DNA from 2 places in the Peribacillus sp. B2I2 genome. Region 1 is predicted to be linked to the other one. Evidence: predicted binding sites of a transcription regulator. Region 1 holds the regulator's gene; the other holds the start of a gene.
The links. The regulator CtsR, encoded in region 1, represses protease genes until heat stress. The targets are predictions, from matches to a motif close to ATGGTCAATAAAGGTCAAACA.
Positions count from the first base shown of each region.

Region 2: clpB (ATP-dependent chaperone ClpB) is a predicted target of CtsR. The motif match lies at 1,901-1,921, and genes of this name have one in related genera.

Region 1 covers NZ_JBGCCB010000001.1:72,122-75,545, forward strand. The annotation lists rRNA gene ABIE66_RS00400 (23S ribosomal RNA) at 1-1,335, shown strand, start outside; rRNA gene rrf (5S ribosomal RNA) at 1,400-1,515, shown strand; gene ABIE66_RS00410 (CtsR family transcriptional regulator) at 1,892-2,353, shown strand; gene mcsA (protein-arginine kinase activator protein McsA) at 2,375-2,926, shown strand; gene mcsB (protein-arginine kinase McsB) at 2,923-3,424, shown strand, end outside.
Region 2 covers NZ_JBGCCB010000001.1:1,266,655-1,270,078, forward strand. The annotation lists gene ABIE66_RS06435 (cupin domain-containing protein) at 1-411, shown strand, start outside; gene ABIE66_RS06440 (FAD-dependent monooxygenase) at 538-1,737, shown strand; gene clpB (ATP-dependent chaperone ClpB) at 1,966-3,424, shown strand, end outside.

The sequences.
Region 1 (3,424 bases):
GTTCCTGATTCCACGCTGCCAAGAAAAGCCTCTAGTGAGATGTAAGGTGCCCGTACCGCAAACCGACACAGGTAGGCGAGGAGAGAATCCTAAGGTGTGCGAGAGAACTCTCGTTAAGGAACTCGGCAAAATGACCCCGTAACTTCGGGAGAAGGGGTGCTTTTTAGGGTGAATAGCCCGGAAAAGCCGCAGTGAATAGGCCCAGGCGACTGTTTAGCAAAAACACAGGTCTCTGCGAAGCCGCAAGGCGAAGTATAGGGGCTGACACCTGCCCGGTGCTGGAAGGTTAAGGGGAGAGGTTAGCGCAAGCGAAGCTTTGAACCGAAGCCCCAGTAAACGGCGGCCGTAACTATAACGGTCCTAAGGTAGCGAAATTCCTTGTCGGGTAAGTTCCGACCCGCACGAAAGGTGTAACGATCTGGGCACTGTCTCAACGAGAGACTCGGTGAAATTATAGTACCTGTGAAGATGCAGGTTACCCGCGACAGGACGGAAAGACCCCGTGGAGCTTTACTGCAGCCTGATATTGAATTTTGGTACAGCTTGTACAGGATAGGTAGGAGCCTGAGAAGCCGGAGCGCTAGCTTCGGTGGAGGCGTTGGTGGGATACTACCCTGGCTGTATTGAAATTCTAACCCGCGCCCCTTATCGGGGTGGGAGACAGTGTCAGGTGGGCAGTTTGACTGGGGCGGTCGCCTCCTAAAGAGTAACGGAGGCGCCCAAAGGTTCCCTCAGAATGGTTGGAAATCATTCGTAGAGTGTAAAGGCACAAGGGAGCTTGACTGCGAGACCTACAAGTCGAGCAGGGACGAAAGTCGGGCTTAGTGATCCGGTGGTTCCGCATGGAAGGGCCATCGCTCAACGGATAAAAGCTACCCCGGGGATAACAGGCTTATCTCCCCCAAGAGTCCACATCGACGGGGAGGTTTGGCACCTCGATGTCGGCTCATCGCATCCTGGGGCTGTAGTCGGTCCCAAGGGTTGGGCTGTTCGCCCATTAAAGCGGTACGCGAGCTGGGTTCAGAACGTCGTGAGACAGTTCGGTCCCTATCCGTCGCGGGCGCAGGAAATTTGAGAGGAGCTGTCCTTAGTACGAGAGGACCGGGATGGACGCACCGCTGGTGTACCAGTTGTCTTGCCAAAGGCATAGCTGGGTAGCTACGTGCGGACGGGATAAGTGCTGAAAGCATCTAAGCATGAAGCCCCCCTCAAGATGAGATTTCCCATGGCGCAAGCTAGTAAGATCCCTGAAAGATGATCAGGTTGATAGGTCAGAGGTGGAAGCGTGGCGACATGTGGAGCTGACTGATACTAATAGATCGAGGACTTAACCAACGCTTTTTAAAAAATGAAATACCTTCTTATTATCTAGTTTTGAAGGAACAACGTTCCTTTATTGTTTGGTGGCGATAGCGAAGAGGTCACACCCGTTCCCATTCCGAACACGGCAGTTAAGCTCTTCAGCGCCGATGGTAGTTGGGGGTTTCCCCCTGTGAGAGTAGGACGCCGCCAAGCCATATCTAAGATCAGCCATTCTGGCTGGTCTTTTTTGATATTCTAATTAACGAATAGGTTTTTTATCTCCAGGTTCAGCATAGGGCTGGATCTATTTGTTGGTTAAAATACCATTAGAGGGAACGGACGAGCTGGAGAAAAAGGTTGAATTTAGGTGAAGGAGCTTTGAGGAGAAGAAAAAATTGCAGGTTTTGCATTTATCTTTTCAGGGTATTTATGTAAGATATTTCAACTTTAATGTTCAACGGGGTATGTAACTACATATAATTTGGAGAAAATGGATAATACAGAAAGAAAGTGCGTTTAAGTTGCAAAATGCATTTTTCCTTGTATAATAATAGTCAAATATAGTCAAAGTCAGAATGGAGGAGGCTGAGTGAGAAACATATCTGATGTTATCGAAACTTATTTGAAGCAAGTGCTGGAAATAAGTCAAAAAGATATCTTAGAGATTAAAAGAAGTGAAATAGCAGATAAATTTCAGTGTGTTCCTTCTCAAATCAATTACGTAATCAATACCCGGTTTACAATCGAGAGAGGTTATGTTGTAGAGAGTAAGCGTGGAGGCGGCGGTTATATACGCATCATGAAAGTGGAATCACAGGATTCCGTGCAACTTATTAACCAATTATTATCGCTTATTGGCTCTAGGGTAACTCAATCGATGGCTGAAGGAGTAATTTCCCGGCTGATGAATGAGGAAGTCATTAATGAAAGAGAAGCAAAGATTATGATGAGTGTCATAGATAGATCGGTGATTTATATCGACCTACCTGACCGCGATGAGCTTAGGGCAAGAATTTTAACTGCGATGCTTACTACTTTAAAATATAAATGAAACTGGCAGAGGTGATGAACGTTGATTTGCCAAGAATGTCATCAAAGGCATGCTACCCTACACTTCACCAAAATCATCAATGGAAAAAAGACTGAAGTCATGATTTGTGAGAAATGTGCTCAGGAAAAAGGTGAGATGTTCATGGATGTAGGGGGACCTGGTTTTTCAATAAATAATTTATTAGCAGGATTGTTGAATATGGAGTCGAATATTCAACAGACAAAGGCAAATGCATTTCCCAAATCGGAAGAGAGGCGTTGCCCGAATTGTCATCGTTCCTATAAAGAGTTTGTCCATATTGGTAAGTTTGGCTGTGCCGAATGTTATAAAACATTCAATGAACAGTTAAACCCTATTTTAAAAAGGGTTCATAGCGGCAATACAGCACATATAGGGAAAATTCCAAAAAGGATTGGTGGCACCATATATCTTCGAAAGCAAATTTTGGATTTGAAAGAAGTTTTAAAGACCCACATTATTCAAGAGGAGTTTGAGAAAGCGGCAGAGGTAAGAGATAAGGTTCGTTCCCTTGAAAAAAGGTATGATGCACAAGAGGGAGGCGAGGAATTATGAGCTTGGAAAAGTTTGTAGAAAACGCCTTGAGTTCCTGGATGAGTGCCGAAGGGCCGGAGATCGATATTGTATTGAGTTCCAGGATTCGATTGGCCAGGAATTTCAAAGACTTTACCTTCCCAACCTCCTTTTCTAACGAAGAAGCTAAAAAAATAATTGAATTGGTCAAAAAAAGAATTGAAGAGGAAGTTACTCCAGAGATTGGGAAACTGGAACTTCTAGAGATTGACCAATTACAGCCACTGGAAAAGCGCGTTCTCGTTGAAAAACATTTAATCAGCCCTCATTTAGTTGAGGAATCAGCGAAAAGCGCATGTCTCCTTTCGGAAAATGAAGAAATCAGTATCATGATAAACGAAGAGGACCATCTCCGTATTCAGTGTTTAATGTCGGGGTTGCAGCTAAAGGAAACCTTAAAGATTGCAAATGTTCTTGACGATTGGATTGAAGAATCCATAGACTATGCATATGATGAAGAAAGAGGATACCTAACTAGTT
Region 2 (3,424 bases), 1.2 Mb from region 1:
ATAGAAGGATTAATGAACTTCGAACCAGATCCATTTGAAGGTTTTGCTGTGGAATATATCAATCCTTCAAATGGACAAACGGCAAATCCGACGATGGGGGCATGGATGCAGAAACTGCCAAAAGGATTCCATACCAAAGCACATCGCCATACCCATTCCACAATCTATCAAGTGCACCAAGGTTCAGGCTATACGGTCATTAATGGAGTGCGTTTTGATTGGTCCAAGGGAGATTATTTCGTCGTTCCGAATTGGGCTTGGCATGAGCATGTTGCAGAAGCCGATTCTTACTTATTCTCGGTAAACGACCTACCAATAATGGAGAGATTCGATTTGGAACAGCAACAGGCATTAGACACAAACAATGGTTACCAAAAGGTTGAAAGTGAATTCAAGCCTGTTTTGGTTTGAAAATAATCGGTTGAAACTTTCAGAATGATCCTAATGAATATATAGAATGCCAGTTGAATGAAAACGCTTACTATGGTATTGGTCCACAACATTGGCTAAAAGCTACTTATATAGGGGGAATTGATGATGAACACAGAAAAAAAAACATTCATCGTTATCGGTGGGGGAATTGGCGGATTGGCAACTGCTTTAGGAATCGCAGAAACTAAACAGTATGTAAAGGTCCTTGAACAAGCTCCCGAGTTTGGTGAAATTGGTGCAGGAATTCAGCTTGCCGCAAATGCAACCAACGTATTAAAGCGTTTAGGCGTCATGGAAAAAATCAATGAAATAGCAGTCTTTCCAAAAAGATTGGTACTGATGGATGCTTTTTCTGGAAAAGAGCTTTCAGCTTTGGATTTAGGTGATGTTTATAAAGAAAGATATGGAGCGCCTTATATTGTTTTGCATCGTTCCGATTTGCATAAAGTACTGGCTGAGGCCTGTGATATGAACCCGTATATTGAACTGGTAACGAACCAAACCATTATTGAAACAGTAGAAAATGAGGGTGAAGTGACGGTTACTTCTGCCAACGGGTCCCAACATTCAGGAACGGCTGTCATTGGAGCCGATGGATTATGGTCCAATGCACGGAAACTGTTTGTTGAAGATCAACCGGTCTGCTCACAATATGTTGCATACAGAGGAGCGATTCCGATGGAAGAGGTTACGAGTCATGGAGATTTAGATGATGTATATATGTGGATTGGACCAAACCTTCATCTTGTTCAATACCCGGTTAGAAGGGGAGAACTATACAACCAAGTGGTGGTCTTCAAAAGTTCTCAATACACGGAAGAAAACGAAAAAACAGATCAATGGGGTACCCCCGAAGAAATGGATCATGTATTCGCCGGAACTTGTGAGCTTGTTCAGAATGCAATTTCATTCATTCAACGGCAACGCCGCTGGCCAATGTATGACCGTTTACCAATTGATAATTGGACAAAAGGGAGGATTACGCTAACGGGCGATGCTGCACATCCGATGCTTCAATACTTGGCACAAGGGGCTTGCCAGGCTTTAGAAGATGCAGCTTATATGGCGGATATGCTTCATAAGCATGGGAATGACATTGAACAGGCATTTTTGGACTACCAAGAGGAACGGATTCCGCGTACGGCGAATGTTCAAAACAGCGCTAGAATGTGGGGGGAAATCATCCACAATGAGACCGATGCCGGAATTCTGCTCAGAGATACAATCCTTACAGGTCGCACGGATAAGGATTTCAAATTCGTCGATGAATTTCATGGTTATAATAAAATGGCCGTGAAAGCATAAAGCTGATTCGTTTCATAAAAATCTTATGATGGGATGTAATGAATTTACAGATGGGTTTTGCCTTTCTTCTTTATGAAGAAAGGCTTTTGCCGTTCATCCTCCATAATTGCATTTTTATAACATTCCTTTACATGGGGAGAATTAGAAGTATAATGAAAATATAAAGGTCAAACTTGGTCAAATTAAGAGGGGTTTCGTTCATGAAATAGATGAATGGGAGGTTTTAAGATGGATATTAATAAAATGACGGAGAGAACCCAACAGGCAATCATTGGCGGCCAGGAGCTAGCTAAAGATAGAGGGAATCCCGAGCTGACGGAGCTTCATTTATTAAAGATTTTAATGGAACAGGATGAAAGTTTATTAATCAGGATTTTATCGGAATCTGATAAACCGATGAATCAATTTGATATAGAGCTTAATAGGGAACTGGATCGATTACCGGAAGTGAGCGGAAGTGTTTCCCAGGTTTACATGTCATCCTCCTTACAGGGAATTTTGACCGCTGCCGAAAAAGAAATGCAGATGTGGGAAGATGAATATTTATCTGTCGAACATATACTTCTTGCGTCGTTGCAGGTCAATAAAACGAATGTAAACAGGCTTTTTTCATCATATGGGATTGATTATGATAAAGCAAAACAGGTTATAAACGATATAAGGGGGAATCAACGAGTGACTAATCAAAATCCTGAAAGCACATATGAGGTACTTAAAAAATACGGCAGAGATCTCGTTGCTGAGGTTAAATCAGGGAAGGTCGATCCCGTAATCGGTCGAGATACGGAAATCCGTAACGTCATTCGGATACTATCACGTAAAACGAAAAATAATCCTGTATTAATTGGAGAACCTGGAGTTGGTAAAACAGCCATTGTCGAAGGGTTGGCACAAAGGATCGTGAGAAAGGATGTGCCGGAAGGATTAAAGGACAAGACCGTTTTTTCACTTGATATGAGTGCGCTTGTCGCAGGGGCAAAATTCCGCGGTGAATTTGAGGAAAGGCTAAAAGCGGTGTTGAATGAAATCAAGAAAAGTGACGGCAAAATCCTTTTATTCATTGATGAATTGCATACAATTGTCGGGGCCGGAAGAACGGATGGCGCGCTTGATGCCGGGAATATGTTAAAGCCGATGCTTGCACGAGGGGAGCTGCACTGTATCGGTGCAACAACCCTGGATGAATATCGACAATATATTGAAAAGGATCCGGCTCTTGAACGCCGTTTCCAACAGGTTCTGGTTCCTGAACCGGATGTGGAAGATACGATTTCAATTTTGCGTGGATTAAAGGAACGGTTTGAAATTCACCATGGCGTCAGGATACATGATCGGGCGATCGTTGCAGCCTCTGTCCTTTCGAACCGATATATAACGGAGCGATTCCTACCGGATAAAGCGATAGATCTTGTGGATGAAGCTTGTGCGATGATCCGAATGGAAATCGATTCAATGCCCTCCGAGTTGGATGAAATCACGAGAAAAGTCATGCAACTTGAAATTGAAGAAGCGGCCTTGAAGAATGAGGAGGACCCTCAAAGCAAAGCAAGGCTGGAAGTGCTTCAAAAAGAACTATCAGAACTTCAGGATCAAGCGAATAGCATGAAGTCCAAATGGCAAATGGAGAAATCAGCTCTTCAAAAGGTGCAGGATCAACGTGAAGAGCTTGAGAAACTGCGCCATGAGC